DNA from 2 places in the Ramlibacter sp. 2FC genome. Region 1 is predicted to be linked to the other one. Evidence: riboswitches for the same ligand, from Rfam matches in the RefSeq annotation. Region 1 holds a riboswitch; the other holds the start of a gene.
What was found. A riboswitch is a leader RNA that binds a small molecule or an ion and turns the genes downstream of it on or off. The one in region 1 is predicted to bind S-adenosylhomocysteine.
Positions count from the first base shown of each region.

Region 2: it holds a riboswitch for S-adenosylhomocysteine, as region 1 does, so the genes downstream of both, metH (methionine synthase) here and ahcY (adenosylhomocysteinase) in region 1, are expected to answer to the same signal.

Region 1 covers NZ_SCMM01000030.1:33,018-40,591, forward strand. Annotated here, with positions in the region: gene FFS10_RS13960 (EAL domain-containing protein) at 1-1,842, opposite strand, end outside; S-adenosyl-L-homocysteine riboswitch at 2,057-2,127, shown strand; gene ahcY (adenosylhomocysteinase) at 2,188-3,621, shown strand; gene FFS10_RS13970 (TlyA family RNA methyltransferase) at 3,633-4,421, shown strand; gene metF (methylenetetrahydrofolate reductase [NAD(P)H]) at 4,399-5,226, shown strand; gene FFS10_RS13980 (septal ring lytic transglycosylase RlpA family protein) at 5,229-5,849, shown strand; gene FFS10_RS13985 (phospholipase D family protein) at 6,045-7,574, shown strand, end outside.
Region 2 covers NZ_SCMM01000016.1:67,799-75,372, forward strand. Annotated here, with positions in the region: gene FFS10_RS09275 (outer membrane lipoprotein) at 1-550, opposite strand, end outside; gene metH (methionine synthase) at 708-3,407, opposite strand; S-adenosyl-L-homocysteine riboswitch at 3,455-3,535, opposite strand; gene FFS10_RS09285 (PACE efflux transporter) at 3,581-4,012, opposite strand; gene FFS10_RS09290 (LysR family transcriptional regulator) at 4,146-5,090, shown strand; gene FFS10_RS09295 (homocysteine S-methyltransferase family protein) at 5,072-6,118, opposite strand; gene FFS10_RS09300 (RecQ family ATP-dependent DNA helicase) at 6,254-7,574, shown strand, end outside.

The sequences.
Region 1 (7,574 bases):
GGTCGAGATCATGCGCAGCACCCGGCTCTGCTCCTCGACGAAGGCCACCTGGTGCGCCAGCTTGGTGACGTCGTGGGCCACCGCGAACAGGGTCTGGTCCTGCGGCGACCAGCTCGCCGACCAGAGCACATGCACGCTGTGTCCGTCCGGGTGCAGGTAGCGGCTGCGGACTTGGCTGGCCGGGTGGCCCGCCATCGCGGCCAGGGCTGCCGCGTGGGCCTGCGGGCGGTCTTCGGCCAGCATGTGGTCGAGGTGGCTGCGGCCGATCAGTTCCTGCGGGCGATAGCCGAACACCGTCTCGCAGGACGGGCTGAGCTGGGTGTAGCGCCCCTGGGCGTCGATCGAGCAGAGCACGTCCTGCGAATGCGCCATGATGCGCTGGTTCAGGGCCTGGGTGCGCGCCTGTTCCTCCAGACTGGCTTCCAGCCGCTCGGAGCGCTCCAGGACCAGCGCGCTGAGGCTCTGGTTGATCATCAGGAACAGCGCGGCGATCAGGCCCGTCAGCATCGCCATGGCGGGCAGGTGGCCGGCCACGAACAGCTTCCTCGGGCTGTCCAGGTGGTAGATCTGCATGCGCCACGGCTGGCCGCCACGCACGCGCAGGTGGCGCTCCACCACCAGGGTGCTCAGGGGCGAGCGCTGCAGGCTGCCGGAGTCGTAGACCAGGCCCTTGTCGCCCTCGACGCGCAGGGCGAAGCCTTCCAGTTCCTTCTCGAGCGGCGCGAACAGGCTCTCGAGGTCCAGGCCGGCGACCAGCAGCCAACCCGGATGGCTGCCCAGCCGCAAGGGCAGGGCGATCAGGGCGCTCGAGGCCTGGCCCAGCGCGTCGAGGCGGGGGCGGGAGGCCTGCTGCACGCTGGCGCGCCAGGCCGCGTCGGCGGCGTGGGCCCGCAGCGCGTCCGCTTCGCCCGGCCCGCGGTCCGCCAGCCAATGGGTCTGCCCTTCGGTGTCGAGCACCGCGATGAAGGCCAGGCTGGGGATGTCGCGCAGGTAGCTGCGCGCTTCCTGTTCCCAGAAGGCGGTGCTGGGCAGTGCGCCCAGCACCTGCCAGCGCTCGGCCATGCGCTGCAGCATCTGCACGCGCCCATCGACGCCTTGCTGCGAACGGGCTTCGACCCGCGACAGCAGCGCTTCGCCGCGCTCGCCTATGAACTGGATCGCCTGGTAGCTCAGCAGGAACCAGGCCAGGCAGGTGGCCAGCACGCCCAGCGCACCCACGGCCACGGTGCGGCGGTCCAGGGGCCGCGCCGGCGATGCCGGCCACTGCGTCAGCGTGGTGCCTATCCAGACCAGCAGCAGGTTGCCGATGCCGAAGGCGGTGGAGGCCTGCTTGGCGCCCAGGCGCAGCATGTCCAGCGCGGGGAACCAGAGCACCAGCTGCGACACCAGGCCCAGCAGCGCCAGGCCCGCGCCCAGCGCCCGGCCCAGCTGGCGCGCGGCGCCGCCCCTCTGGCACAGATGCAGCGCGAGGCACAGCAGCATGCCGGCGACCGCGAGGGTCGGGCGCGGGAGGAGGTCCAGCCAGCCGGGCTTCGGCTCCATCTGGCCGGCCAGCAGGGCGTACAGGGACAGACCGACCAGCAGGCTGGCCGCGAGCGCGAACAGCCGGCGCGCCTGGCGCGCCGCGGCGGCCAGGGCCAGCCCGGCCAGGATGCCGACCATGGCGCTGCCGGCCAGGGGCAGCAGCTCGCTGCCGAAGGGGCGCTGCAGGAACAGCAGCCGGCCAAGCAGCCCTGTGCTGCCGAAAATCAGCAGGGCCAGGGCCAGCATGTGCAGATTGGCCTGGTAGATGACCTGCCGGTCTTTCAGGGCATGGCCTGGCGGCGCCGTGGCTTGCAGCACGATGTTCAACCTCTGTAGTTCTTGTCGTTCCCGGCGGCGTCGATGGCGCGCCTTCCCGGGCGACGCGCGGGCCGCGCCCCGGCCAGAGGCCGCGGGCTTGGGCGGTGGCGCACCGCTGTTTTGGGACCAAGTCTAAGGCCAAAGCCCGGACCGGGCGGCGCGCAACCCGGCCGGCCCGGGGCAGGGCGCCGCCGGGTGTTCGTATAATGCGGGCTTATCCGAGGAGCGTTGCAGCGCCGCACGGCGTGAGGCTCGGAACATCCATCGCAACGACGCTCGCCCACCGTGTCTGTGGGGTGAGTTCCCCCTGATCAGTGGTTTTTCAAGACTCGTTTTGGAGATCCCATGAGCGCCATTCTCAAATCCGTTCCCACGCACGACTGTGCCATCGCCGACCTGTCCCTGGCCGACTGGGGCCGCAAGGAAATCCGCATCGCCGAGACCGAGATGCCGGGCCTGATGGCGATCCGCGAGGAGTTCGCCAAGACCCAGCCGCTCAAGGGCGCGCGCATCACCGGCTCGCTGCACATGACCATCCAGACTGCGGTGCTGATCGAGACCCTGCAGGCCCTGGGCGCGACCGTGCGCTGGGCCTCCTGCAACATCTTCTCGACCCAGGACCACGCCGCCGCCGCGATCGCCGCCTCGGGCACGCCGGTGTTCGCCGTCAAGGGCGAGACCCTGGCCGACTACTGGGACTACACGCACCGCATCTTCGACTTCGGCCCGCAGGGCAGCGAGGGCGAGGGCCCGAACATGATCCTGGACGACGGCGGCGACGCCACGCTGCTGATGCACCTGGGCCAGAAGGCCGAGCAGGACCTGTCCGTGCTGGCCAACCCCGGCAGCGAGGAGGAGCGCATCCTGTTCGCCGCGATCAAGGCCAAGCTGGCGCAGGACCCGAGCTGGTACAGCCGCAAGAGCAAGGACATCATCGGCGTGACCGAGGAGACCACCACCGGTGTGCACCGTCTCAACGAGATGGCGGCCAAGGGCCAGCTGCTGTTCCGCGCCATCAACGTCAACGACTCGGTGACCAAGAGCAAGTTCGACAACCTCTACGGCTGCCGCGAGTCGCTGGTGGACGGCATCAAGCGCGCCACCGACGTGATGATCGCCGGCAAGGTGGCCGTGGTGGCCGGCTACGGCGACGTGGGCAAGGGCTCGGCCCAGGCCCTGCGCGCGCTCTCGGCCCAGGTCTGGGTGACCGAGATCGACCCCATCAACGCCCTGCAGGCGGCGATGGAAGGCTACCGCGTGGTCACCATGGAGTACGCGGCCGACAAGGCCGACATCTTCGTGACCACCACCGGCAACAAGGACGTGATCCGCCACGAGCACATGCTGGCCATGAAGGACCAGGCCATCGTCTGCAACATCGGCCACTTCGACAACGAGATCGACGTCGCCTCCCTCGAACAGTACGCCTGGGACGAGATCAAGCCCCAGGTCGACCACGTGATCTTCCCTTCCGGCCGCCGCATCATCCTGCTGGCCAAGGGCCGCCTGGTCAACCTGGGCTGCGGCACGGGCCACCCGAGCTACGTGATGTCCTCGAGCTTCGCCAACCAGACCATCGCCCAGATCGAGCTGTTCACCAAGCCGGGCGAGTACCAGGCCGGCAAGGTCTACGTGCTGCCCAAGCACCTGGACGAGAAGGTGGCGCGCCTGCAGCTGTCCAAGCTGGGCGCCCAGCTCACGGTGCTGACCGACGCGCAGGCGGCCTACATCGGCGTCGACAAGAACGGTCCGTACAAGCCGGACAGCTACCGCTACTGACGCTGACAGGCGTGCGCGCAGACCAGCTGTTGGTGGAGCGCGGCCTGGCCGCCTCGCGTTCGCAGGCCCAGCGGCTGATCGCCGCAGGCGTGCGCTGGCGCGCGGGCGGGGACTGGAGGCTCGTGGCCAAGAACGGCGAGGAGCTGCCGCCCCAGGCCGAGCTGGCGCTGTTGGATGCGGCCGAGTCGCGTTATGTCTCGCGCGGCGGTCTCAAGCTCGAGGGCGCGCTCGCGGCCAGTGGCGTCGACGTGCGGGGCCTGAGCTGCCTGGACGTTGGCCAGTCCACCGGCGGCTTCACCGACTGCCTGCTGCAGCAGGGCGCGGCCCATGTGACCGGCGTGGACGTGGGCCATGGCCAGCTGCACGAGCGGCTGCGCGGCGACCCGCGCGTGAGCTGCGTCGAGAAGCTGAACGCGCGCGAGCTCAAGGCGGGCGACCTGCCGGGGCCCGCCGCGTTCGATCTGGTGGTGGGCGACCTGTCCTTCATCTCGCTGACCCTGGTGCTGCCCGCACTGGTGCCGCTGATGAAGCCGGGTGGCGCGCTGCTGATGCTGGTCAAGCCGCAGTTCGAGCTGCAGCCGGCGCAGATCGCCAAGGGCGGCATCGTGCGCGACGCGGCGCTGTACGACCAGGTCGAGCAGCGCATCCGGGCGGCCTGTGCCGCGCTGGGCGTGCAGGTGCGGGGCTGGTTCGACAGCCCGGTGCGCGGCGGCGACGGCAACCGTGAGTTTTTTGTTTACGCGCATCGCGCGACCAAGCATGTACAAGGAGGAAGCGATGAGCCTTCCCATCAGTCTTGAATTCTTTCCGCCCAAGACCCCCGAGGGGGCCGAGAAGCTGCGCGCGGCGCGCCAGCAGCTCTACGCGCTCAGGCCCGAGTTCTGCTCGGTGACCTACGGCGCGGGCGGCTCCACGCAGGACGGCACTTTCGGCACCGTGGCCGAGATCCTGGCCGAGGGCGTCCAGGCGGCCAGCCATTTCTCCTGCATAGGCGCGACGCGCGACAGCCTGCGCACTCAGCTGGCACAGCTCAAGGCCATGGGCGTCAAGCGCCTGGTGGCCCTGCGCGGCGACCTGCCCAGCGGCTATGGCGCGGGCGGCGAGTTCCATTACGCCAGCGAGCTGGTGGCCTTCATCCGCGCCGAGACCGGGAGCGACTTCCGCATCGAGGTGGCGGCCTATCCCGAGGTGCACCCGCAGGCCCGCTCGCCCGAGGCCGACCTGCAGGCCTACGCCACCAAGGTACGCGCCGGCGCGGATTCGACGATCACGCAGTACTTCTACAACGCCGACGCCTATTTCCGCTTCGTCGACGACACGCGCAAGCTGGGCCTCACGGTGCCCGTGGTGCCCGGCATCATGCCGATCACGAGCTCCACGCAGCTGATGCGCTTTTCCGACGCCTGCGGCGCCGAGATCCCGCGCTGGATCCGCCTGCGCCTGCAGGCCTTCGGCGACGACACGGCCTCGATCCGGGCCTTCGGCCTCGACGTCGTGACCGGGCTGTGCCAGCAGCTGCGCAGCGCCGGCGTGCCGGGCCTGCATTTCTACACCATGAACCAGAGCGCGGCCACACTCGAGATCTGCCGGGGGTTGGGGCTCTGAGCATGCTGCGCGCTGCACTGTTGGTCGCGCTGGCCTGGGGGCTCAGCGCCTGCACCACGCTGCAGGCGCCGCAGCCCGGCGAGGCACCGCCGTCCGGCGCACCCGCCGCCAGGCCGGCAACGCGAGCCGCGGGCAAGCCTGCTGCGAAGCCCGATGCGCCGGCGGACATGGCGGAGCCTGCGGCGCCCGATGCCGCGGGCAGCGCGGCGCTGCGCCTGGACGACGGGCTGCCGGAGCTCGAGCGCGGCACGGCGTCCTGGTATGGGCTGAAGTTCCACGGCCGGCGCACGGCCAGCGGCGAGCGCTTCGACATGAACGAGTTCACCGCGGCTCACCGGACCCTGCCGTTCGGCACCCTGGTGCGGGTGCGCAGCCTGGTGAACGGGCGCGAGGTCGAGGTGCGCATCAACGACCGAGGCCCGCATGTGGCCGGCCGCATCATCGACTTGAGCCGCGCGGCCGCCGAGGCCCTGGGCATGCTGGGCCTGGGCATGAAGTCGGTGACCCTGTCGGTGGTGGGCCAGGCGCAGGAGCCGCAAGGCCAGGAACTCCAGTCCGCCAGGCCCGCGCCGCGCGCCAAGGCGCCGCGGCGCAAGCGGCCGTCTGGCGGGCCGCGCCGCTGAACGCCGCCCGCTTCAAGGTCTACCCGGCGCTGGCCGGCTCGTCACGCTGCGCATGCCGGAACGGCACTTATGCCGCAAACCGCCTGGCTCTGGTACAACAAGGCCTCGCCATCCCACCGCGCCGCGATGAACGCTCCCGCCGCTGAATCTGCGCCCCGCCTCCCAGGAGCCCGGCAGCCTCCTAGCTCCCGGCTGATGGTCGCGATCGTCCTGACCCTGGTGGCGCTGCTGACGGGTGGTTGCGCCAGCTTGCCGGACCATCTGGCGGGGCCGCCATCGCGGGCGATCGAGGCGTCGGTCGAGACCACGCTGGGCCGCATCGCCAAGCTGTCCCAGCCCGATCCGGACCTCAGCGGCTTCAGGCTCATGCCAGGCGGCGACTCCGCCCTGAGTGCGCGGCTGGAACTGGCGCGCCGGGCGACACGCTCGCTCGACGTGCAGTACTACCACATCGAAAACGACGCGACCGGCCGCTACTTCCTGCGCACGCTGCGTGACGCGGCGCAGCGCGGCGTGCGCGTGCGGCTGCTGCTGGACGACCTCTATACCGCGGGCGAAGACGCCTTGCTGCTCGGGCTGGCCGCCACGCCGAATCTGGAGCTGCGCCTGTTCAATCCGTTTCCGGTCCGGCATGAGCGCCTGGCCTGGCGTTTCGCCGCCTCGCTGCTGAATTTCGACCGGGTCCACCGGCGCATGCACAACAAGCTGTTCATCGCCGACGGCGCGATGGCGGTGGCGGGTGGCCGCAACATCGGCGGCCGCTACTTCACCCAGTCCAGCGGCGAAAACTTCATAGACCTCGACACTTTCGTCGCCGGTGCCCTGCTGCCTCGCCTGGGCCAGCTGTTCGACCAGTACTGGAATAGCCCCTACGTGGTGCCGATCGAGCGCGTCGCGCAGACCCGACTGGCGCGCGACGCGCTGCAGCGCCAGTTCGAGGAAATGACCGCCGCACCCGGCACGCCAGAGCCGCGGCGGCCCGCGCCGAACGACCTGCTGGGCTATGGCCCCATCGTCGAGGACCTCGATGCGGGCCAGCTGCGGCTGACCTGGAGCACGGCCGAGGCCTATGCCGACTCGCCGGAGCGCGTGGTCGGCAAGACGGCCAGCTATGGCGGCGTGCCGCTGCTGGATGTGGACAGCGTGCGCTACAACGTGGTCGAGAGCATGCGTCGCTCACGCCAGGACGTGACCATGACATCCCCCTACCTGATTCCGGGCGAGGCCGGCCTCGAGGTGATGCGCCAGGCGCGTCAGCGCGGCGTCGCCATCAGCCTCGTGACCAACTCGCTCGCGGCCACCGACGAGCCGCTGGTGCACACGGCCTATCGGCGCTACCGGCTGGAGATGCTGAGGATGGGTGTCGAGCTCCACGAGATCAGCTCGTACCGCACGCGGCGCAGCGTGCGGCTCGGCATCTTCGGCTCGGCCATGGGGCGGCTGCATGCCAAGACCGCGGTGATCGACCGCCGGACCCTGTTCGTGGGCTCGATGAACTTCGACCCCCGCTCCGACTCGATCAACACCGAGATCGGCCTGTTCATCCACAGTCCCGAACTGGCGCAGCAGGCGCTCAAGCTGGTGGAGCTGCTCAAGCAGCAAGGGGCCTGGCGCCTGCAGCTGACCGAGGACGGGAGCGGCCTGGAGTGGCAGAGCAACGACCCGGACGGCATGCTGCTGCGCCAGCAGGAGCCGGATTCCGGTTTCTGGGAACGCTTGCTGCTG
Region 2 (7,574 bases), on a different contig from region 1:
CGACGGCGCCCAGCACGGTGGCCGCCGTGCGGCCGCCGCCCTTGCCGACCTGGTTGCCGACCACGGCGCCGAGCACGCCGCCCGCCACCGCGCCCATGCCCGAGGTCGGTGCCTCGCGCTGCACCTGGGTCACCGACTCGACGGTGCCGCAGCTGTAGCAGATGGCGCGTGCCGGCTCAGGCGCGGGGGCGGGCATCGCCGCCGCGGGCGCCTTGGCCATGGGCGCCGGCGCGGGATGCGGCACAGGGCGCGGGGTGGCTGCAGGCCTTTTCTCGACCGCTTTGGCGGCCGGCTTGGCCGGCGGCTCGGCCGGACCGTCCTGCAGCAGTTCCTCCCTGCCTGCAGCCTGCCCGGCGGGGGCCGGAGCCAGCGGGGCCCCCGCCACGGTGGGCGCGGCCAGCGGTGTCGGCGCGGGGCGCTGGACCCAGACCAGGACGGCGGCCAGCGCCACGACGGCCGTGCCCAGGGCGCCGATCACGCCCCACAGAAGCGCTGGGTTGCGTGCGGGCGTGGCGCCCTGCCGCGCGGCTTGTTCATAGGTTGTCGTCATGCTTTCCCTCTCTTGTGTCAAACACGGCGCATGGCAAGCAACCCGGAAGCGGGTCGCGCAGCGCCGTTCCAGCCATAACGGCCGAGCAGGGGGAAAGTTACACAGCCTCGAGCAAAGCTGAGTGTCTGATTTGTAACGCGGGGTAAGACGCTACAGATCAGCCCAGGTTGGGCGCGAGCAGGCGCCGCAGCTCGGCCTCGGGCAGGCCACGCCGAGCGGCCTGGTCCTGCAACTGGTCCTCGGCTATGCGGCCCACGTTGAAGTAGGTGCTCTGCGGGTGGCTGAGGTAGAAGCCGCTCACGCTGGCGGCCGGCGTCATGGCCAGGCTCTCGGTCACGCCCATGCCGATCTCGCGGCATTGCAGTAGCTCGAACATGGGGCGCTTGACGCTGTGGTCCGGGCAGGCGGGGTAGCCGGGCGCCGGGCGTATGCCCTGGTATTTCTCGGCGATCAGCTCCTCGTTGCCCAGCGCCTCCTGCGGCACGTAGCCCCAGAGGTCGGTGCGCACGCGCTGGTGCAGGCATTCGGCGAAGGCCTCGGCCAGGCGGTCGGCCAGGGCCTTGAGCATGATGGCCGAATAGTCGTCGTGCGCGGCCAGGAACTGCTGCTCCTTCTTGTCCACGCCCAGGCCCGCCGTGACGGCGAACAGGCCCACGTAGTCGGGCGCGACGCCCTTGGGCGCGACGAAGTCGGCCAGGCAGCGGCTGGGCCGCATCTGGCCGTCGATCACCTGCTTTTCGGTCTGCTGGCGCAGCCCGTACCAGGTCAGCGCAACCTGGCTGCGCGATTCGTCCGTGTAGAGCTCGATGTCGTCGTCGCGCACGCTGTTGGCCGGGTACAGGCCCAGCACCGCATTGGCGGTGAGCCAGCGGCCCTCGATCAGGCGCTGCAGCATCTGCTGGGCATCGGCGAAGACCTTGCGCGCCTGCTCGCCGACCACCTCGTCCTGCAGGATGGCGGGATAGGGACCGGCCAGGTCCCAGGTCTGGAAGAACGGGCCCCAGTCGACGTACTTGGCGAGCTCGGCCAGGTCGAAGTTCCTGAACACGCGCCGGCCGATGAATTTCGGCTTGGGCGGCTCGTAGCCCGACCAGTCGATTGGGGTCTTGTTGGCGCGCACCTTCGCCAGCGGCCACAGCGGCACCTGCTTCTTGTTGGCGTGCTGCTGGCGCACCTTGTCGTAGTCGGCATTGAGATCGGCGACGTACTGCGGCGCCTGGTCCGACAGCAGGCCCTGGGCCACGCTGACGCTGCGCGAGGCGTCGGGCACGTAGACCACCGGGCCCTCGTAGTGCGGCGCGATCTTCACGGCCGTGTGCACGCGGCTGGTGGTGGCGCCGCCGATCAGCAGCGGGATCTTCTTGATGCGGAAGTAGTCGTCCTTCTGCATCTCGCCGGCCACGTACTGCATCTCCTCGAGGCTGGGCGTGATCAGGCCCGACAGGCCCACGATGTCGGCGCCCTCGACCTTGGCCTTGGCCAGGATCTCGTGGCAGGGCACCATCACGCCCATGTTGACGACCTCGAAGTTGTTGCACTGCAGGACCACCGTGACGATGTTCTTGCCGATGTCGTGCACGTCGCCCTTGACCGTGGCGATGACGATCTTGCCCTTGGACCTGACGTCCAGGCCGGCCGCCTCCTGCTGCTTCTTCTCTTCCTCGATGTAGGGCACCAGGTGGGCCACGGCCTGCTTCATCACGCGCGCCGACTTCACCACCTGGGGCAGGAACATCTTGCCCTGGCCGAACAGGTCGCCGACGATGTTCATGCCGTCCATCAGCGGGCCTTCGATCACGTGCAGCGGCCGCCCGCCGCGGGCCAGGATGGCCTGGTAGGCCTCTTCCGTGTCCTCGACGATGAAGTCGTTGATGCCGTGCACCAGCGCGTGCGAGAGGCGCTGCGCCACCGTGCCGGCGCGCCATTCGAGCTTCTTGCTGTCGTCCTTGGCCGCGCCCTTGGCCGACTCGGCGATCTCGACCAGGCGCTCGCCGGCGTCGGGGCGGCGGTTCAGCACCACGTCCTCGACGCGCTCGCGCAGCTGGGGCTCGACCTCGTCGTAGACGCCGACCATGCCGGCGTTGACGATGCCCATGTCCATGCCGGCCTGGATCGCGTGGTAGAGGAACACCGTGTGGATGGCCTCGCGCACCGGGTCGTTGCCGCGGAAGCTGAACGACACGTTGGACACGCCGCCCGAGACCTTGGCGCCCGGCAGGTGCTGCTTGATCCAGCGCGTGGCCTCGATGAAGTCCACCGCGTAGTTGTTGTGCTCCTCGATGCCGGTGGCGATGGCGAAGATGTTGGGGTCGAAGATGATGTCCTCGGGCGGGAAGTCCACCTCGTCGACCAGGATGCGGTAGGCGCGCTCGCAGATCTCGGTCTTGCGCGCATAGGTGTCGGCCTGGCCCTGCTCGTCGAAGGCCATCACCACGGTGGCCGCGCCGTAGCGCTTGATCAGCCGGGCCTGGCGCTTGAACTCCTCCACGCCTTCCTTCATCGAGATCGAGTTGACGATGCCCTTGCCCTGGATGCAGCGCAGGCCGGCCTCGATCACGCTCCACTTGGAGCTGTCGACCATGATGGGCACGCGCGCGATGTCGGGCTCGGAGGCGATGAGCTGCAGGAAGCGCACCATGGCGGCCTGGCTGTCCAGCATGGCCTCGTCCATGTTGATGTCGATCACCTGGGCGCCGTTCTCCACCTGCTGGCGCGCCACCGCCAGCGCCTGCTCGAACTCGCCGTTCAGGATCATGCGCGCGAAGGCCTTGGAGCCGGTGACGTTGGTGCGCTCGCCGATGTTGACGAACAGCGAGCCTTCGCCGATGGCGACCGGCTCCAGGCCGGACAGCTTCATGGGGGGGACGGAAATATCGGACATGGTCTCACCTGGGCAAGGCACGGTTCAGGCGAGCGTCGTTGCGGAGATCGGTTCCCCAAGCCTGACGGACCTGACACCTGTCCGCTGCAACGCTCCTTGGGGGGAGGGCAGATTTTACGGCAATGGCCTCGGCGTCGCGGCCGAGGCGCTCAGGTCACCACAGGACAGGCCGAGGCCGGCAGCCCGAACAGCCGGTCGAAGCCCCAGTTGAAGACGAAGGTGTAGCCCAGGAAGAACAGGATCAGGCCCAGGTCCATCACCAAGGCCTGCCACAGGCTGACGCCGAACCACCAGGCGAACAGCGGCACCAGGGACAGCACCAGGCCGCCCTCGAAACCCGCCGCGTGGGCGATGCGGCGCCCCAGGCTGCGCCCGCGCCGGGCCTGGCGCGCCTCCCAGCGCTCGAAGCAGGCGTTGAACAGGAAGTTCCAGAACACCGCGATGGCCGAGGAGGCCAGGCCCATGACCCCGGCATGGGCCAGGTCCTGGCCCGACATCTGCGACAGGCCCCAGCTGGTGCAGGCGACGGCCAGGCCCTCGAAGACGCTAACGTAGAGCAGGCGGCGGCGCAGCCCCTGCAGGCTGAACCAGAGGGGCCCGGAGGGGGCGGCGGCGGAAATCGAAGACGGCGCGGACGACATGGGAGGCACTTTATCGGCGTGTCGCTGACATATAAAGTCAATAAATATCAGTTTTTCTGAAAGATCGGACGCCATGGCTTTTTCCAGCGACAGCGTGCAGGTGTTCCTGGCCGTGCTCGACCAGGGCTCGTTCTCGGCCGCGGCGCGCGCCCTGGGCCGCGTGCCCTCGGCCGTCAGCATGACCATGGCCCACCTGGAGGCCGAGCTCGGCCTGGCGCTGTTCGACCGCCAGGGCCGCGAGCCCCGTCCCACGCCCGCGGCGCGCGCGCTCGAGCCCCAGGCACGCCAGCTCGCGGCCCAGCTGCAGCAACTCAACGTGCAGGCCCAGGCCCTGCACCAGGGGCTGGAGCAATGCCTGACGCTGGCCATCGCGCCCGAGCTGCTGGCCGGGCGCTGGAGCGGCCCGCTGGCCGCCCTGGCCGCCGAGTACCCGCTGCTGCAGGTCGAGGTGCTGGCCGCGCCCCAGACCGACGCCCTGGCCCTGCTGCACGCCGGCCGTGCCCAGCTGGCCCTGGTGTTCGAGCGGCCCAGCATAGACGGCAGCGAGGGCTTTCAGGAGGTCGGCAGCGAGACCCTGGTAGCGGTGATGGCGCCGCAGCACCCGGTGCTGCAGGCCGCGCGCGCGGCGGCCCAGGCACGCGGCGAGCCGGCCGGGGCCGCCCGGCTGCGCGAGGAGCACCTGACCGGCACACGCCAGATCGTGGTCGCCAGCCGCGACCCGGCGCAGCGCGACCCGCGCTTCGTCTACGCGCGCCACCACTGGCGCACCGACAACCACATTGCCGCGCTGGCGCTGATCGAGGCCGGCCTGGGCTGGGGCCGGCTGCCGCACGCCCTGGTGCGCGCACGCATGGAGGCCGGCGCCCTGGTGGCGCTGTCGTTCGAGAACCTGAGCAACGCGCTCACGCTGTGGGTGGACGTAGTCTGGTCGCGCGCGCGCCCGCTGGGCCTGGGCGCGCAGCGCTTCGTGGCGCTGATGGCCGAGGCCGCCGCGGCCGCTCAGGCGGCTTCGCGGTAGAACGGGCCGGCCTGCAAGGCGCGCGTGGCCAGCGGCGCCACGGCGCGGTGGATCGCGCCGATGTGGTCGGGCGTGGTGCCGCAGCAGCCGCCAACGATGTTGACCAGGCCCTCGGCCGCGAACTCCTGCAGCAGGCGGCTGGTGACCTCGGGCGTCTCGTCGAAGCCGGTCTCGCTCATGGGGTTGGGCAGGCCGGCGTTGGGGTAGCAGCTGATGAAGGTGTCGGGCGCCGCCTTGTGCAGCTCCTGGATGTAGGGCCGCATCAGGGCCGCGCCCAGGGCGCAGTTCAGGCCCACCGCCAAAGGCCGGGCGTGGCGCACGCTGTGCCAGAAGGCGGTGACGGTCTGGCCGCTCAGGATGCGGCCCGAGGCGTCGGTCACGGTGCCGCTGATCAGGATGGGCAGGCGCTCGCCCGAGGCCTCGAAATACTCGTCGATGGCGAACAGCGCGGCCTTGGCGTTCAACGTGTCGAAGATGGTCTCGACCAGCAGCAGGTCGGAGCCGCCCTCGACCAGGGCCTCGGTCTGCTCGTAGTAGGCCGCACGCAGCTCCTCGAAGCTCACGTTGCGCGCGCCGGGGTCGTTCACGTCGGGGCTGATGCTGGCGGTCTTGGGCGTGGGGCCGAGCGCGCCGGCGACGAAGCGCGGCTTGTCGGGCGTGGAGAACTTGTCGCAGGCCGCGCGCGCCAGCCGGGCCGAGTCCAGGTTCATCTCGCGCGCCAGCTCGGCCATGTCGTAGTCGGCCTGGGCGATGCGGGTCGCGCCGAAGGTGTTGGTCTCGATCAGGTCGGCGCCGGCGGCCAGATAGCCCTCGTGGATGTCGCGGATCACGTCGGGCCGGGTCAGCGAGAGCAGCTCGTTGTTGCCCTTGACGTCCTTGTGGAAGTCCTTGAAGCGCTCGCCGCGGTACTGCGCCTCGCTCAGCTTGAAGCGCTGGATCATGGTGCCCATGGCGCCGTCGAGGATGGCGATGCGGTGCTTCAGGATCTCGGGCAGCGCCTGGGCGCGGGTGTAGGTCAGCGGCTTCATAGGGCCCCGATTGTAGGAAGAGGCGGCCGACCCGGCGCCCGGCGGGGCAATTTCGGGGGGAGAATTTCGCGAGACAATGGCGGGCTGGCCGACTCTTCCTGTTCTCCCCCTTTCCCCCTTGCCCCCTTTTCTGCCTTGACCCACCTGTCCATCCTGCGCGAGGTTTTCGGCTACGACGCCTTCCGCGGCCCGCAGCAGGCCATCATCGACCATGTCAGCGCCGGCGGCGACGCCCTGGTGCTGATGCCCACCGGCGGCGGCAAGAGCCTGTGCTACCAGGTCCCGGCGATCGCGCGCCAGCGCGCGGGGCACGGGGTCAGCGTCGTGGTCTCGCCGCTGATCGCGCTGATGCACGACCAGGTCGGCGCGCTGCACGAGGCCGGGGTGGAAGCGGCCTTCCTCAACTCCACGCTCAGCGGCGAAGAGGCGGCCCAGGTCGAGCAGCGCCTGCGCCGCGGCGAGATCACCCTGCTCTACGCCGCGCCCGAGCGCGTGACCACGCCGCGCTTCCTGGCCCAGCTCGACAGCCTGCACGAGCGCGGCCAGCTGGCCCTGTTCGCGATCGACGAGGCGCATTGCGTGAGCCAGTGGGGCCACGATTTCCGCCCCGAGTACCGCCAGCTCACGGTGCTGCACGAGCGCTACGCCGGCGTGCCGCGCATCGCCCTCACCGCCACGGCCGACGCGCTGACGCGCGCCGACATCGTCGAGCGCCTGCAACTCGAGGACGCGCAGCAGTTCGTCAGCAGCTTCGACCGGCCCAACATCCGTTACACCATCGTCGAGAAGAAGGACGCGACCACCCAGCTGCTGCGCTTCATCGAGGGCGAGCATGCCGGCGAAGCCGGCGTGGTCTACTGCCAGTCGCGCCGCAAGGTCGAGGACATCGCGCAGACCCTGGCCGACGCCGGCCTCAACGCCCTGCCCTACCACGCGGGCCTTCATGCAGCCGTGCGCCAGCGCCACCAGGACCGCTTCCTGCGCGAGGACGGCATCGTGATGGTGGCGACCATCGCCTTCGGCATGGGCATAGACAAGCCCGACGTGCGCTTCGTCGCCCATGTGGACATGCCCAAGAACATAGAGGGCTACTACCAGGAGACCGGCCGCGCCGGGCGCGACGGCCTGCCGGCCGACGCCTGGATGGCCTACGGCCTGCAGGACGTGGTGAACCAGCGCCGCATGATCGACGAGAGCCCGGCCGGCGAGGATTTCAAGCAGGTCATGGTCGGCAAGCTCGACGCCCTGCTGGCCCTGGCCGAGGCCACCGACTGCCGGCGCGTGCGCCTGCTCGGTTACTTCGGGGAAGTGTACGGAAGCCAGCCGTCCGCCGCCGGGCCGCCCCAAGGCGGACACGGCCCCCTCGGGGGGCAGCGAGGACACGAAGTGCCGAGCGTGGGGGCCACATGTGGGAATTGCGACAACTGCCTGAACCCGCCCGAGGTCTGGGACGGCA